DNA from 3 places in the Pseudomonas sp. C11 genome. Region 1 is predicted to be linked to each of the others. Evidence: predicted binding sites of a transcription regulator. Region 1 holds the regulator's gene; each other region holds the start of a gene.
What was found. Region 1 encodes sigma-54, which starts transcription at its own class of promoters, with help from an activator protein. Its sites were predicted from a motif close to ANTGGCATNNANNTTGCTNT; they were not measured.
Positions count from the first base shown of each region.

Region 2: flgB (flagellar basal body rod protein FlgB) is a predicted target of sigma-54. The motif match lies at 1,602-1,621, and genes of this name have one in related genera.
Region 3: VC352_RS03975 (flagellar basal body rod protein FlgF) is a predicted target of sigma-54. The motif match lies at 3,792-3,811, and genes of this name have one in related genera.

Region 1 is NZ_JAWIIP010000009.1:151,802-157,056, forward strand. Features, by position in the region: gene lptB (LPS export ABC transporter ATP-binding protein) at 1-223, shown strand, start outside; gene VC352_RS15940 (RNA polymerase factor sigma-54) at 360-1,853, shown strand; gene hpf (ribosome hibernation-promoting factor, HPF/YfiA family) at 1,953-2,261, shown strand; gene ptsN (PTS IIA-like nitrogen regulatory protein PtsN) at 2,274-2,738, shown strand; gene rapZ (RNase adapter RapZ) at 2,741-3,598, shown strand; gene VC352_RS15960 (HPr family phosphocarrier protein) at 3,614-3,886, shown strand; gene pmbA (metalloprotease PmbA) at 3,940-5,255, opposite strand, start outside.
Region 2 is NZ_JAWIIP010000002.1:183,814-189,068, forward strand. Features, by position in the region: gene VC352_RS03985 (flagellar hook assembly protein FlgD) at 1-678, opposite strand, end outside; gene flgC (flagellar basal body rod protein FlgC) at 691-1,134, opposite strand; gene flgB (flagellar basal body rod protein FlgB) at 1,146-1,553, opposite strand; gene cheR (protein-glutamate O-methyltransferase CheR) at 1,810-2,637, opposite strand; gene VC352_RS04005 (chemotaxis protein CheV) at 2,683-3,615, opposite strand; gene flgA (flagellar basal body P-ring formation chaperone FlgA) at 3,694-4,455, shown strand; gene flgM (flagellar biosynthesis anti-sigma factor FlgM) at 4,588-4,929, shown strand; gene VC352_RS04020 (flagella synthesis protein FlgN) at 4,981-5,255, shown strand, end outside.
Region 3 is NZ_JAWIIP010000002.1:178,551-183,805, forward strand. Features, by position in the region: gene flgJ (flagellar assembly peptidoglycan hydrolase FlgJ) at 1-128, opposite strand, end outside; gene VC352_RS03960 (flagellar basal body P-ring protein FlgI) at 138-1,445, opposite strand; gene flgH (flagellar basal body L-ring protein FlgH) at 1,456-2,145, opposite strand; gene flgG (flagellar basal-body rod protein FlgG) at 2,195-2,980, opposite strand; gene VC352_RS03975 (flagellar basal body rod protein FlgF) at 3,014-3,754, opposite strand; gene flgE (flagellar hook protein FlgE) at 3,912-5,225, opposite strand; gene VC352_RS03985 (flagellar hook assembly protein FlgD) at 5,252-5,255, opposite strand, start outside.

The DNA of each region.
Region 1 (5,255 bases):
CGACCCGATCTCGGTAGGCGATATCAAGCAGATCATCCATCACCTCAAGGCCAAGGGCATCGGCATTCTGATCACCGATCACAACGTGCGCGAAACCCTGGATATCTGCGAGACTGCCTACATCGTCAACGACGGGCAACTGATCGCAGAAGGCGATGCTCAGACCATCCTCGCCAACCAGACCGTGAAAGAGGTATACCTGGGCCACGAGTTCCGCCTGTAAATCACCTGCATTTACATGACAGGAATAGGACAGCCCCTAGGCAAATGAGCGTTTTTCAGGCATATAATTTGCTTCCTGGCGGCGCTTCGGCGCCCTGATGTGGAAGGCGTAACTCGCCAGTAAATTAAGGTCTGCAATGAAACCTTCGCTAGTCCTCAAGATGGGCCAGCAGCTGACGATGACACCGCAGCTGCAACAGGCTATCCGCCTCCTCCAACTGTCTACTCTGGATCTTCAGCAGGAGATCCAGGAGGCGCTGGAATCCAACCCCATGCTCGAGCGCCAGGAAGATGGCGACGACTTCGACAACAGCGACCCGATGGCCGATGGCGCCGAAAGCGCTGCCCCCGCGCCGAGCAAGGAAGAGAGCTACCAGGAAGCCACTCCGACGGTTGATAACCTGGAGGAAGGCGAGTGGGGCGAACGCATTCCCAACGAGCTGCCGGTCGACACTGCCTGGGAAGACATCTACCAGACCAGCGCCAGCAGCCTGCCCAGCAACGATGATGACGAGTGGGACTTCACCACCCGCACCTCCACTGGTGAAAGCCTGCACAGCCACCTGCTGTGGCAACTCAACCTCGCACCGATGTCGGACAAGGATCGGCTGATCGCCGCCACCCTGATCGACTGCATCAACAACGATGGCTACCTGGAGGAAACCCTCGAGGAAGTGGCCGAGTCCTTCGACACCGAACTGGACATCGAACTCGATGAAGTCGAGGTCGTACTGCATCGCATCCAGCAATTCGAGCCAGCCGGCATCGGCGCCCGTGATCTGCGTGAATGCCTGCTCCTGCAACTCCGTCAGTTGCCTGCCAGCACCCCCTGGCTGACGGAAACCCAGCGTCTGGTCAGCGAGCACCTGGAACTGCTCGGCAGCCGTGACTATGCCCAGTTGATGCGCCGCACCAAGCTCAAGGAAGACGAGCTCAAGCAGGTCATCGACCTGATCCAGCGCCTCAACCCGCGCCCGGGTTCGCAGATCGAATCGAGCGAACCGGAATATGTGGTGCCGGACGTCATCGTGCGCAAGCACAACGACCGCTGGCTGGTGGAGCTGAACCAGGAAGCCATGCCACGACTGCGCGTCAATGCGCAGTACGCCGGCTTCGTCAAACGCGCCGACTCCAGCGCCGACAACACCTTCATGCGCAACCAGTTGCAGGAAGCGCGCTGGTTCATCAAGAGCCTGCAGAGCCGCAACGAGACCCTGATGAAGGTGGCCACGCAGATCGTCGAACATCAACGCGGCTTCCTCGACTACGGTGACGAGGCCATGAAGCCCCTGGTGCTGCATGACATCGCCGAAGCGGTGGGCATGCACGAGTCGACCATCTCGCGCGTCACCACGCAGAAATTCATGCATACCCCGCGTGGCATTTACGAGCTGAAATATTTCTTCTCCAGCCACGTCAGCACCTCCGAAGGCGGCGAATGCTCGTCCACCGCGATCCGCGCCATCATCAAAAAACTGGTCGCCGCAGAAAACGCGAAAAAGCCGTTGAGTGACAGCAAGATCGCTGGTTTACTGGAGGCACAAGGCATCCAGGTCGCCCGTCGGACAGTTGCCAAATACCGCGAGTCTCTCGGTATCGCACCGTCCAGTGAACGCAAGCGCCTGATGTGAGCAAGCCAGACTGATCGCACACGCGAACAGGCCAAGGTGTTCCGGTGGTAGGTCGACTCATGACCTGCCTCTTACACAAGGCAACAAGGAGAAAGCGGTATGCAAGTCAACATCAGTGGACATCAGCTGGATGTGACCGACGCCCTGCGTGACTACATCGGCGAGAAACTCGGCCGACTGGAACGCCACTTCGACAAGATCACCAACGTTCAGGTGATCATGGAAGTCGAGAAGCTCAAGCAAAAGATCGAAGCCACCCTTCACGTTGCCGGCGGTGAGGTCGTCGCCAACGCTGAGCATACGGATATGTACGCCGCCATCGACCTGCTGGCCGACAAACTCGACCGTCAACTCATCAAGCACAAGGAAAAGCAGCTCGACCGCCTGCAAGGCGCTACAGCCCGCTGACATTTCCCCTCCATGATCCGACTTGAAAACATCCTGACCCCCGGCCGTTCCCTGGTGAACGTGCCGGGCGGCAGTAAGAAGCGCGTGCTCGAACAGATCGCCAGCCTGGTTGCTCGTGATCTCGCCGACCTGGATAACCAGGACATCTACGAAAGCCTCATTGCCCGCGAGAAGCTCGGCTCTACCGGTTTCGGCAACGGCATCGCCATTCCCCATTGCCGCCTGGCCGGCTGCAGCGCCCCGATCAGCGCCCTGTTGCGACTCGACACGGCCGTCGACTTCGACGCCATCGACGGTGCACCGGTCGATCTGCTGTTCGTGCTGCTGGTGCCAGAGGCTGCTACCGACGCACACCTGGAACTCCTGCGCCAGATCGCCAGCATGCTCGACCGCCAGGACGTCCGCGAACGCCTGCGTCAGGCGCCGACCAGCGAGGCGCTCTATCAGGTCGTCGTGGACATCCAGAACGGTCAATAATCATGCGCCTGATCATCGTCAGCGGTCGCTCCGGCTCCGGCAAGAGCACCGCCCTCGATGTACTCGAAGACAACGGTTTCTACTGCATCGACAATCTGCCGGCCAGCCTGTTGCCAGAGCTGGCCGAGCGTTTTCTGCCGCACAGTGACCTGCTGCTGCCACAGGTGGCGGTGTCCATCGATGCACGCAACCTGCTGAGCCAGCTGCGCCGCTTCCCCGAGTTGCTCAGCGAGGTCAACAAGCGCGGCATCCGCTGCGAGGTGCTCTACCTCGACGCCGAAGACGACACCCTGCTCAAGCGCTTCTCTGAAACCCGCAGGCGTCATCCGCTGACCAACGAACATCGCTCGCTGGCCGAGGCCATCGCCTACGAGACGCAGTTGCTGGCGCCGATCATCGATCTCGCCGACCTGCGCATCGATACTACTCGCCTGAACCTCTATCAGTTGCGCGACGCGCTGAAGCTGCGCCTGCTAGGGCAGGCACAGACGGGGACGGCCTTTCTCGTCGAGTCCTTTGGCTTCAAACGTGGCATGCCCGTGGACGCCGATCTGGTGTTCGACGCGCGCTGCCTGCCCAACCCCTACTGGAAACCTGAACTGCGCGATTTTTCCGGGCTCGATCAGCCGGTCATCGACTACCTCGCGGCACAACCGGAAGTCGAGGAGATGTATCAGGATATCCTCGCCTATCTGGACAAATGGCTGCCACGCTTCGCTGCCAGCAACCGCGCCTACGTGACCATCGCCATTGGCTGTACCGGCGGCCATCACCGCTCGGTCTATCTGGCCAGCCGCCTCAACGAAGCGCTGAAACGGTCACTGAAGAACGTCCAGGTTCGCCACCGCGACCTCAGCTAAGGAATCCCTGCCGCGATGCCAACCCGCGAAATCACCATCATCAACAAACTTGGCCTGCATGCCCGTGCCGCCGCCAAGTTCGTCGGTGTCGCCAGCCGTTATCCCTGTCAGGTGCGCATTGGCCGCAGCAGCGACAGCCTGGTCGATGGCAAGAGCATCATGGCCGTGATGATGCTGGCAGCCGGCAAGGGCACCAGTGTGCACCTGCATACCGAAGGCGAACAGGATCAGGAGGCCATGGATGCCGTGGTCGCGCTGATCGAAAACTACTTCGACGAAGGCGAATGAGTGTCTGACAAACAACAAGGCCACCTGCGGGTGGCCTTGTCGTTTCTGCCGCTTTAGCTACCGGCGACAGTCATCTTCTCGATCAGCACCGAGCCGGTGCAGATATTGCCGCGGCGCTCCAGATCACGGCCAACGGCAACGATCTGGCGGAACATATCACGCAGGTTGCCGGCGATGGTGACCTCCTGCACGGGGAACTGGATCTCGCCGTTCTCCACCCAGAAGCCCGCCGCGCCACGGGAATAATCGCCCGTCACCAGGTTCAACCCATGCCCCATCAGCTCGGTGACCAGCAGGCCACGCCCCATGCGACGGATCAGCGCCTGCTGGTCTTCGTCGCCATGGGTGACGAACAGGTTGTGCACACCGCCGGAGTTGGCGGTGCTGGGCAAGCCCAGCTTGCGGCCGGAGTAGGTGCCGAGTACGTAGGACACCAGCTCGCCCTTCTCCACGAACGGTTTGGCATAGGTCGCCAGGCCGTCACCATCGAAGGTCGCACTGCCCAGCGCGCGCGGCAGGTGCGGGCGCTCGTCGAGGCTCAGCCACTCAGGGAAAAGACGCTGGCCAAGTGCGCCTTCGAGGAAGGAGGAGTGGCGATACAGGTTGCCACCCGAGATCGCCGCCAGCAGATGGCTGAACAGCCCACCAGCCAGCTCGGCGGCGAACAGCACCGGCACTTCGCAGGTCGGCACCGGGCGTGCACCAAGGCGACTGACCGCACGCTCGGCAGCGCGCTGACCGATCCCCGCAGCATCGGCCAGCAGCTCGCCCTGGCGGTTGACGTCGTACCAGTAGTCGCGCTGCATCTGCCCCTCGCCTTCGGCGATCATCACGCAGCTCAGGCTGTGGCGAGTGCTGGCATAACCACCAATGAAGCCATGGCTGTTGCCGTAGACGCGGCAGCCCTGGTGAGTGTTGAGGCTGGTGCCGTCGGCATTCTTGATCCGCGCATCGGCGGCGAAGGCTGCGGCCTCGCAGCTCAGCGCCTGCTCGACCGCCTGCTCGGGCGTGATCGACCAGGGATGGTAGAGATCCAGCTCCGGCAGCTCACGTGCCATCAAGGCCGCGTCGGCCAAGCCTGCGCATTCGTCTTCGCTGGCATGTTTGGCGATGGCCAGGGCCGCCGCCACCGTCTCGCGAATCGCCGCCTCGCCCGTAGCCGAGGTGCTCGCCGAACCCTTGCGCTGACCAACGTAGAGCGTGATGCCAAAACCCTGGTCGCGGTTGAACTCGACGGTTTCCACCTCGCCCTGACGCACCGTCGTGGAGAGCCCCTGCCCTGCGGAAACGGCCACCTCGCAGGCACTGGCGCCCTGACGTGAGGCCTCGGCAAGAATGGCTTCGACCTGCTGCTGCAGCGCCCGCAGGG
Region 2 (5,255 bases), on a different contig from region 1:
ATTGATTACTTTGGACAACGCAACACTGCCTACGCCGGCGAGGTTGAGTGTCATATCACTTGTTCCGGAACCCAAGGTAACGCTGCTGACCGTAGCCGGCAGGTAGGTTTCGAGCGCCGTCGTGGTACCGTCCAGCGAAGCGGAAGCCTTGAAGGTGTAGGCCCCCGAGGCCTGAGCGACACCACTCTCATTGGTGCCGTCCCAGGTAAAGCTGAGGGTTCCGCTTTTTGTCTGGCTATCGAGGGGAATGGTCTTGACCAGGCTACCCGCCGAGTCATAGACCTTGACGGAGATGTTGTCAGCCGCAGACGGAATGACCAGACTGCCCGTCATACCCTCTGCCCCATCAACGTAGGTACTACTGGCCGAAACCGTCACACTACGCCCCACCAGCGAAGACGCCTGAAGTGCCTGCGAGGACTGGTAGGCGCTCAACAGCGAGTCCATCGAACTCGACACATTGGTGAGACTTTCCAGACTGCTGAACTGGGCAAGCTGGGCGACGAACTCACTGTTATCCTGCGGATCCAGCGGGTTCTGGTTGTTCATCTGCGTGACCAGCAGCATCAGAAAGTCATCCTTGCCAAGACTGGAGTAGCTGGACTCATTGGTGGTACTCGTCGAAGTCCCGGAGTACTTCGACAAGATGCCGCTGGAAATGGAATCTGTCGTGCTCATGGCGCCACGTCCTTACTGACCCAGAGTCAGAACTTTTTGCAGCATGGTCTTGGCGGTATTCATCATTTCCGCATTGGTTTGAAACGCCCGACTGGCCGAAATCATGTCCGCCATTTCCTCGACCACATTGACGTTCGGGTAGAACACATAGCCATCTGCGTTCGCCGCCGGATGATTGGGCTCATAACGCATGTCCAGGTTGCTCTGATCCTCAACGATACCGAGCACCTGCACACCGCTCCCGGCTTCATCCTGCTCGGCGAACAACGAGCCGCCACCACTGCCCTGAGCCTGCTGGAATACGGTAGCGAATACGGGATGCCGGGCACGATAGGTCTGGTCGATGCTCGAGGACACCGACTCGGCGTTGGCGATGTTGCTGGCGACGGTGTTGAGGCGAGTAGTCTGCGCGCTCATGCCGGTACCGGCGATATTGAAGACACTGGCAAGAGACATGGTCGCGCTCCTTATTCGCCACGCAGGGCTGCAGTCAGCCCTTTGAATTTGCTATTGAGGAAGGTGAAGCTGGCCTGAAAATGCACGGCATTCTCGGCATAGTTGGACTGCTCGATCTGCAGATCCACGGTGTTTTGATCCAGCGAAGGCTGCAACGGCGTACGGTAAGGCAACTCGGCTTCGCCACTGAGCACGCCATCGGCGGCAATGTGACGACTGTCGGTAAGGTTCAGGGAGACCGGGCCGCGTTGCTGACGCGAGCTCTCGGCTGCCAGGACACTGGCAAAATCCAGATCCCGCGCCTTGTAGTTGGGGGTATCGGCGTTGGCGATGTTGTTGGCCAGCACCTCGGCGCGCTGAGCGCGGAAACCGAGTGCCTTTTCATGAATGCCGAGGGCGCTGCCGAAATTGATGCTCATGTTCTGAACCTTTGCCGCTGAGGGCATCTGATCGCTGTCGCGAGATATTCAGCAAAGGCTGTGCCAACTGTTTAAAACCAATAAAATCAAATGGTTAGCTTTAATCAAGAGCAGGAAAGCAGGCAAAGCGGCAAGGCTTTACCGCCGGTGGCAAACAAGCGGCAAACGCTCAGCGTTGCCTTGCCCCTTTCACGGAATGTTCTCGCCACAAAGCAAAACGGGAGGCCGAAGCCTCCCGTTCTGGAGAATCAGGCCATCATTTGGCCTTGTAGATGATCCCCGGACTGCACTGAACCATCTGGTACTTGTCCGGCAGGCCATTGAGCGCCTCGGATGCCCCGAGGAACAGATAGCCTCCGGGCTTCAGGGTGGCATGGATGCGCGTCAGGATGTCCTTCTTCACCTCGGCGGAGAAATAGATCAGCACGTTACGGCAGAACACGATGTCGAACTTGCCCAGGGCGGCATAGCTGTCCAGCAGGTTCAACGGACGGAATTCCACTCGGCTCTTGATCGCCGGCTTGACCTGCCAGCGCCCCGGCCCGCGCGGATCGAAGTAACGCTGCAGGCGTTCCTGCGACAAGCCTCGGCCCATCGCCAGACTGTCGTACTCACCCGACTTGCAGTTGGTCAGCATCGACGGCGACAGATCGGTGGCAACGATCTGCACACCCGCCTTCAGTTGCCCCAGATTGCTGCGCTCGAACTCGTCGATCGACATGGACAATGAGTACGGCTCCTGACCGGAGGAGCAGGCAGCCGACCAGATGCGCAGGCGCTGCGCCGGGTAAGCCTTGATCAGCTCAGGCAAGACCCGGCCCTTGAGCACCTCGAAGGGGTAGGTGTCACGAAACCATAGCGTCTCGTTCGTCGTCATGGCATCGACCACCTGCTCGCGCAGCCCCCCGCGCGGCTGGCTCTGCATGCGCTGCACCAGCTCGCCCAGGGTCTTGATGCCGTTCTGTTCCATCAGCTTGTTCAGACGGCTGGAGACCAGATACTGCTTGTTACTGCCAAGCAAGATACCGCAGGCCTTTTCCAGGAATGTCCGGAACTGCTCGAAATCCAAATTACCTGAAGACACTAGTGCCGCCTCACCAACCATAACGTTCGCCAAGAAGTCGCCCTCTTAGCCCTCATCCGCTGCCCGGATACGCTCGACCACGCGAGATGCCAGATCATCAGGCTTGAACTTGGCGAGGAAGTCATCGGCACCGACCTTCTTCACCATTGCCTGGTTGAACACACCCGAGAGCGAAGTATGCAGGAGTATGTGCAACTTCTGCATGCGGGAATCAGCACGAATCTCCGTGGTCAGGGTGTAGCCGTCCATCTCCGGCATCTCGATGTCGGAGATGATCATCAACAACTCCTTATCAGGGTGCTTGCCTTCATTGGCCATGGCCTTGAGGTAATCGAGCGCCTCACGCCCATCGTTGAGCGCGATAACCTCGACGCCGACACTATCCAGGCAACGCGAGACCTGCTTGCGTGCCACCGAGGAGTCATCGACGATCAGCACGCGCTTGGACACCGCGCGACTCTGTACGTGCTCGTCGATCACCCCTGCGGAAATCACCTCTGACGTGGGCGCGACTTCGGCCAGGATCTTCTCCACGTCGATGATTTCCACCAACTGCTGATCCAGGCGGGTCACGGCAGTCAGGTAATGGTCACGGCCGGTACCCTTGGGTGGCGGATGGATCTCTTCCCAGTTCATGTTGACGATGCGCTCGACCGAGCGCACCAGGAAGCCCTGCACCTTGGTGTTGTACTCGGTGATGATCACGAAGCTGGTCTTGATGTTGTCCAGCGGCGCCCGGCCGGTGGCAATGGCCAGATCGAGAATCGGGATGGTGCCGCCACGGATGTTGGCCACGCCACGCACCACCGCGTTGGATTTGGGCATGATGGTGAGGTTGGGGCACTGCAGCACCTCCTTCACCTTGAATACGTTGATCCCGTACAGCTGAGGGCCATCCAGGCGGAACAGCAACAACTCCAAGCGGTTTTGCCCCACCAGCTGTGTACGCTGGTTAACCGAATCCAGTAACCCGGCCATGCCCGGACTCCTTTTCGTCAAGTAACGCTAACTCTGATTAGCCTAGCAGGCGGCACGGGGCTTGCTACGTCAAAGCTCATGAAGCCAATAACGTCATCATCCCGTCAGCTACTGGCAAAATGCCTCAGCGCCCTGCCCGTTTTACTCGCTTTGCCTTTGATCGGCTATAGCTGCAGCAGTGCAGCTGCGGCCATCACGACTACTGATGAGCTTATCGGCGCTGCCGAGTCCTTTCTTGAGCAGGCAGTCGTGGAATATTTACAGCGTAGCGAAATCCAGGGCCGCCATGAGGTCAGTATCAATCGACTCGACCCGCGCCTACGTCTGCCGGAATGCGACCAAGCCCTGAGCGTGCGCCTGGAAAGCCCAGCGCAACCCATCGGCAGAGTGACAACCCGTGTTCGCTGCGATGGCAGTACGCCCTGGACGGTTTTCGTGCCTGGAGAGGTTCATCTGTATCGAGACGTGGTCATGCTGACTCGTCCAATGAAACGCATGAACGTGATAAAAGCCTCGGACATTACCGTGGTGGAGCGCGATGTAGGCGAACTGACGCAAGGCTATCTGACAGACCCGACCCAGGCGATCGGCAAAAAATTGACGCGGCAGCTGCAAAGCGAGCAGGTTCTGTCCCCCAATCATCTTCAGATTGCCGAGGTGATTCGCAAGGGTGATCAGGTAGTCATCAGCGCTCGCAGCACCACGATCACTGTCCGCATGCCAGGGGAAGCGCTCTCTGACGGCGCCCCAGGCGAACAGATACAAGTGCGCAACCTGAGATCACAAAGGGTCATAAGAGCGCGCGTAATCGCCCCCGGGCAAGTCGAAGTGGCGATGTAGGCACGTTTCTTGTAGCGCAATTGAGTGGCGATTTTCTAAACTGCCGAGCGGCGCTAATTTTTTTTCTAAAGTTTTGGCGGTGGTGGCCGAAAGCTTGGCAAGCGTCCACCATATCGTCCGAGGTTCTGCATCATGGTCATTGACTTCAATCGGCTGAACAACGTTGCCACGCCGACCAGTACAAGCCGTACGGGCTCAACCCAGACCGGTAATCGTAATGAGGTCGCGCAAGGCTCGCAGGCTTCGATCGCCGCCAAGAATGAAAGTCAGCAGAGTTCCGTCAAGAACGGCGAGTCCGTGGAACTGAGCAGCGAAGCACAACAGTTGCAGAAGGTCAGCGAGAAGCTGAATGATCAGCCGATCGTCAACAGCGAGCGTGTAGCTCAACTGAAACAAGCCATCGCCGATGGCAGCTATCAGGTCGACAGCAAACGCGTCGCCCAGAAACTGCTCGACTTCGAATCCCAGCGCTAGTCCTGAGGGCTGCGCTGGGGGTGTTGGACGCCCGACCCCCAAGAGCCCGCCATGCACGACACCTCCCTGCTACACCTGTTCACTTCCGATATCGGCACCGCCGAGCAACTTCTTGAGCTGATCGACGCCGAATTCCTGGCGCTCGGCCAACGCGACCTGCCCAGCCTAGACAAACTGCTGGGAGACAAGCAGCCGCTTCTGGCTCAACTCCAGCAACACGGCAATGAACGCAGCCAGCTACTGCACGCGGCAGGCCTGAGCGCTGATCGCGAAGGCCTGGCAGCCTTGGCCGCTCGCTCCGCCCTTGGTGCAGAATTGCTCGCTCG
Region 3 (5,255 bases), on a different contig from region 1:
TGGGCGACGCGTCGAACGTTGCCCTCGCTGTCGCGCTTTTCACCATTCTTCATGCTCGTCAGACGATTGAGGTCGGTGTAGGCCTCCGAGTCGCTGACCGTGCGTGTACCGCCGAGCAAGGTATTCATGGGGCCACCTCAGATGACGATCAGATCAGCCTGGAGCGCGCCCGCCTGCTTGAGCGCTTCCAGAATGGCCATGAGGTCGGAGGGCGATGCGCCCACCTGGTTGACCGCGCGCACGATCTCGTCGAGGCTGGTGCCGGGCCCGAACTTGAACATCGGTTTGGCCTCTTCCTCGGCGCCAACACGCGAGCGCGGCACTACGGCGGTCTGCCCGCCCGACAGGGCATCAGGCTGGCTGACGATCGGATCTTCAGTGATGGTCACGGTCAGGCTGCCGTGAGTCACCGCCGCAGGCTGCACTTTGACGTCCTGACCGATGACGATGGTGCCGGTGCGCGAGTTGATAATGACCTTGGCCACCGCCTTGCCAGCCTCGATCTGCAGGTTTTCCAGCACCGACAGATAGTCGACGCGCTGATTCGGATCGAGTGGCGCGCTGACGCGAATCGAGCCACCATCGATGGCCTGGGCCACACCCGGGCCGAGCAGATCATTGATCTGGTCGACGATATTCTTGGCCGTGGTGAAGTCCGGCCGATTGAGATTGAGGGTCAGAGTGTTGCCCTGATCGAAGCCACTCGGCACCGGACGCTCGACAGTGGCGCCCCCCGGGATGCGGCCGGCCGACGGAACGTTGACGGTGATACGCGAACCATCCGCGCCACTGGCATCGAAGCCGCCAACGACCAGGTTGCCCTGGGCAACGGCATAGACGTTGCCGTCGATCCCCTTCAGCGGCGTCATCAGCAGGCTACCGCCGCGCAGGCTCTTGGCGTTACCAATGGAGGAGATGGTGATGTCGATGGTCTGCCCCGGCTTGGCGAACGCAGGCAGATCGGCATGGACGGACACCGCAGCGATGTTCTTCAGCTGTACGTTGCCACCGGTCGGTACCTTGATGCCGAACTGGGCGAGCATGTTGTTGAAGGTCTGTACGGTGAACGGCGTCTGCGTGGTCTGGTCACCCGTGCCGTTGAGGCCGACAACCAGGCCATAGCCAATCAGCTGGTTACTGCGCACGCCCTGGATGGACGCCAGATCCTTCAACCGCTCGGCCTGGGTCGGCAGACTCAGGGACAGGCCGAGCAGAAGGGTCACCAGCAGCAACCAGTCATTGGCTCCCCGGTGGCGATAGCCGCGATGGGCGGTGGCGAACTGCTGCCGACAGGAAATCGCCGCCGAACCGGCAGCCCCATGACGTACCGAACCGGCTTTGCCGACCTGACGGGCGAAGGCATTGCGTGTGTTGCTGCTCTTGCGACTCGTCTGCAAGCGAGAAATGAGCAAAGCGATACCCGTGGTAATGACGGAGGTCTTCATGCGTATACCCTCAGAACGGCCACAGTGGGCTCATGAAGAACTGACTGAGCCAGCCTGGCTGACTGCTATCGGCAAATGAACCGGTTCCCGAGTAGGTCAGTCGCGCATCGGCGATACGGGTCGAGGAGACGGTGTTGTCACTGGCGATGTCATCGGCCCTGACCAACCCCGCAATTCGCACCATTTCATTGCCCGTGTTGAGCGTCAGCCATTTCTCGCCACGCACCACCAGTACTCCGTTGGGCAGCACCTCCGCCACGGTCACGGTCACGGAGCCACTGAGGCTGTTGCTTTGGGCAGCCGTAGCCTTGCCTACGTTGCTGCGCGTGCCGTTGTACTCACCACCGAGCGTCATGGTATTGCGCGTCAGCGGGTTGGTCGCCGATACCGCGCCACCGAACAGCGAGGTCAGGCCGATATTGGCCGAACTGTCCTTGCTGAGGTCGGAGCTGGCGGCCTTGCTCGCCTGCGTACGTTCTTCCAACGTGATGGTGATGACATCGCCGACGCGAAACGCCTTGCGATCATCGTAGAGATTGGTCTCGAAACCCGCCTGGTAGATAGCACCGTTGGTCGCGCTTGCCGGCAAGGGTGTACGCGGCAATACCGGCGCATAGTAGGGATCGTCGGCTTTGGGAGTCGGCGCTATGCAGCCGACCAGCGACACGCAGAGCGGCAGAAGAATATAAAGACCTTTCATTACATACCTCACATCACAGACGCTTACGCAGCGCCCAGCTCAATCAGGATCAGAGGTTCTGATTGACGAACTGCAGCATCGAGTCGGCTGTGGAAATCACTTTGGAGTTCATTTCATAAGCGCGCTGGGTGGTGATCATGTTGACCATCTCCTCGACCACGCTGACGTTGGAGTTCTCCAGGGTGTTCTGCAGTACAGTGCCCAGGCCATTGAGGCCCGGAGTGCCGACCTGAGGAGCCCCACTGGAAGCCGTTTCCAGGAACAGGTTGTTGCCGATAGCCTGCAAACCGGCGGGGTTGATGAAGTCGGCGGTCTGAATGTTACCGATGACCTGCACCGCAGCACTGTTGGCGGTCGTGACCGAAACGGTACCGTCCTCACCCACGGTGAAGGTCTGGGTCTCGGCTGGCACCACAATCGCCGGCTCCAGCGCAAAGCCATTGGAGGTCACGATCTGGCCATCGGAGTTCAGGTGGAAAGTGCCGTCACGCGAATAGGACACCGTGCCGTCGGGCATGAGAACCTGGAAGAAGCCCCGCCCATTGACGGCCATGTCCAGCGGCTGATCAGTGGTCTGCAGGCTGCCGGAGGTGAAGTTCTTCTGCGTACCGACGATGCGCACACCGGTACCCAGTTGCAGCCCCGACGGCAACTCGCTGTCCTGAGTGGTCTGGCCGCCCGGCTGACGGCGAATCTGGTAAAGCAGATCCTGAAACTCGGCGCGATCACGTTTGAAACCGGTGGTCGAGACGTTCGCCAGGTTGTTGGAAATCACCGACAGGTTCATGTCCTGTGCGGAGAGGCCGGTCTTGCTGACCCATAGTGCTGGAAGCATGTCTATCTCCTCGCCCTCATCGGGCGGTACTCATTAGCTGATCTGCATGATCCTGGCCATGGACTCCGATCCTTCCTTGGCCGTATTCATCATCTTCACGTGCAGTTCGAACTGCCTGGACAGCGCCAGCATGGACGTCATTTCGGCGACCGCACTGACGTTGCTGCTTTCCAGAAAGCCAGAATTGAGTCGGACATTGGCATCGGCCTCGAACGGCTGGCCATTACGCGAGTGGATCATTCCATCGGTTTCCTTGCGGATTTGCGCCGTATCCGGATTGACCAGCTTGATCCGGTCAACTTCGGCCAACACATTCGGCGCCTCGCCGAGTGCGCGAATGCTGATGGTGCCGTCCTGGCCGATTTCCACCTTCTGTTCTGGAGGTACAGCAATCGGCCCGGCATTGCCCATGACCGGCAAACCATTGCCGGTACGCAGCACACCCAGCGCATCGACGGAGAGGCTGGCGGTACGCACATAGGCTTCACTGCCATCCGGAGCCTGTACGGCGATCCAGCCATTGCCCTCGATGGACACGTCCATATCACGCCCTGTCTCCTGAAGCGCGCCCGGCGTGAAGTCAGTGCCTGGACGTTCGGACATGGCGTAGACGCGCGACGGATAACTGTCACCGAAGACCGGCATGGCACGCGCCTGCTCGAGATCCGCACGAAAACCGCTGGTAGAGATATTCGCCAGGTTGTTGGCGTGCGCCTTCTGCGCCAGCGCATTCTGGCTGGCACCGGTCATCGCCACATACAGCAACTTGTCCATCTCAAGATCCGCCTGAAAAACCACAGTCAACCAGGCTTCAGCAAGTCCCGTGCCACACCCACAAATAATCAATTAACTTATTGTTTTTAAAAACAAAAAGCCTCTCACTGGGAGAGGCTTAGAAGACAGTGACGGCAAGAATCTGCCGCCAGGATCATCAGCGGATATTGATGATCGTCTGGGCGATCGCATTCTCCGTCTCGATGGTCTTGGCGTTGGCCTGATAGTTACGCTGCGCCACGATCAGATCGACGAGCTGTCCTGTCAGATCGACGTTGGAGTCTTCCAACGCCCCCGCGGCAATTCCCCCCAAGGTTCCGGATGTAGGCGTACCGACAACAGGCTCACCAGAAGCCAGCGACTGCCTCCAGGCCGTGCCTCCAACAGGGGTGAGGCCCTGCATGTTGGCAAAGGTCGCCAAGGCCACCTGCCCGATCACCTCGGACTTGCCGTTGGTGTAAGTGGCAAACAATTGCCCGGTTTCATCGAAGGACAAACCCGACAACTGCCCAGTGGTGTAGCCATCTTGCGACAAGCTGTTCACTGCGAAGCTGGAATTGGTCTGGCTTGCCTTGCGCAGATCCAGGGTGACACCAGTAGCGCTGGGATCAGCGCCATTGGAGCCCCAGGTCACCGGGTCGGTCGTGGCATCGGTGATGGTCGCCGGAATCCAGTTGGCCAGTTCCAGTGTGCCATCGGCATTGACAGTAAAATCAGCCGACAAGATATTGGCCGTATCCAATGCACCGGAAGTGGTGAACGGCAGCGTGGCCTGGTAAGGCGTCGTACTGGTCGGATCCCCCGGGTTACGCCCATCCACCAGCACGTGCATGTTCCACTGATTGCTCGAATCCTTGACGAAGTATTGCGTCATGGTATGAGCGTTGCCCTGCGTGTCGTAAAGGCTCACGGAGGTCGACCAGTTATAGGAGGTCGACACGGCAGGATCGAAAGGCGAACTGGTCGGCACACTGGCCGACGAGTTGAGCGTGAGGTTCTGGGTGACCAGCGAGGTGGCGTTGGGTTCCTGGTTACTGGTATCGACCACCAGATTGGTCAGCACGCCATTGACCAGATTACCGTCAGCATCAACACCATAGCCCATCAGGTTGTTGCCGGCGCTATTGACCACATTACCCGCATTATCGACTTTGAAAGCACCGGCCCGGGTATACAGCTGGCTGCCACCATCATTCATGATGAAGTAGCCACTGCCGTTGATCGCCAGGTCGAGGCTGTTATCGGTGTAGGAAATATTGCCCTGCGTGAACTGCTGGGCAATATCGGACGTGATGACGCCACTGCCAATCGAGTTGCTTCCCGTGCCGAACATGCTGCTGGCATAGAGATCGGCAAACTCGGCGCGCGAATACTTGAAACCTGTAGTTCCCGTGTTGGCAATGTTGTTGCCCGTTACGTTCAGATACGAACTGGCCGCCTTCAGACCACTTAACGCTGTATTGAATGTCATGCTCGCGTCTCCCGACTACCTGTCGATTAC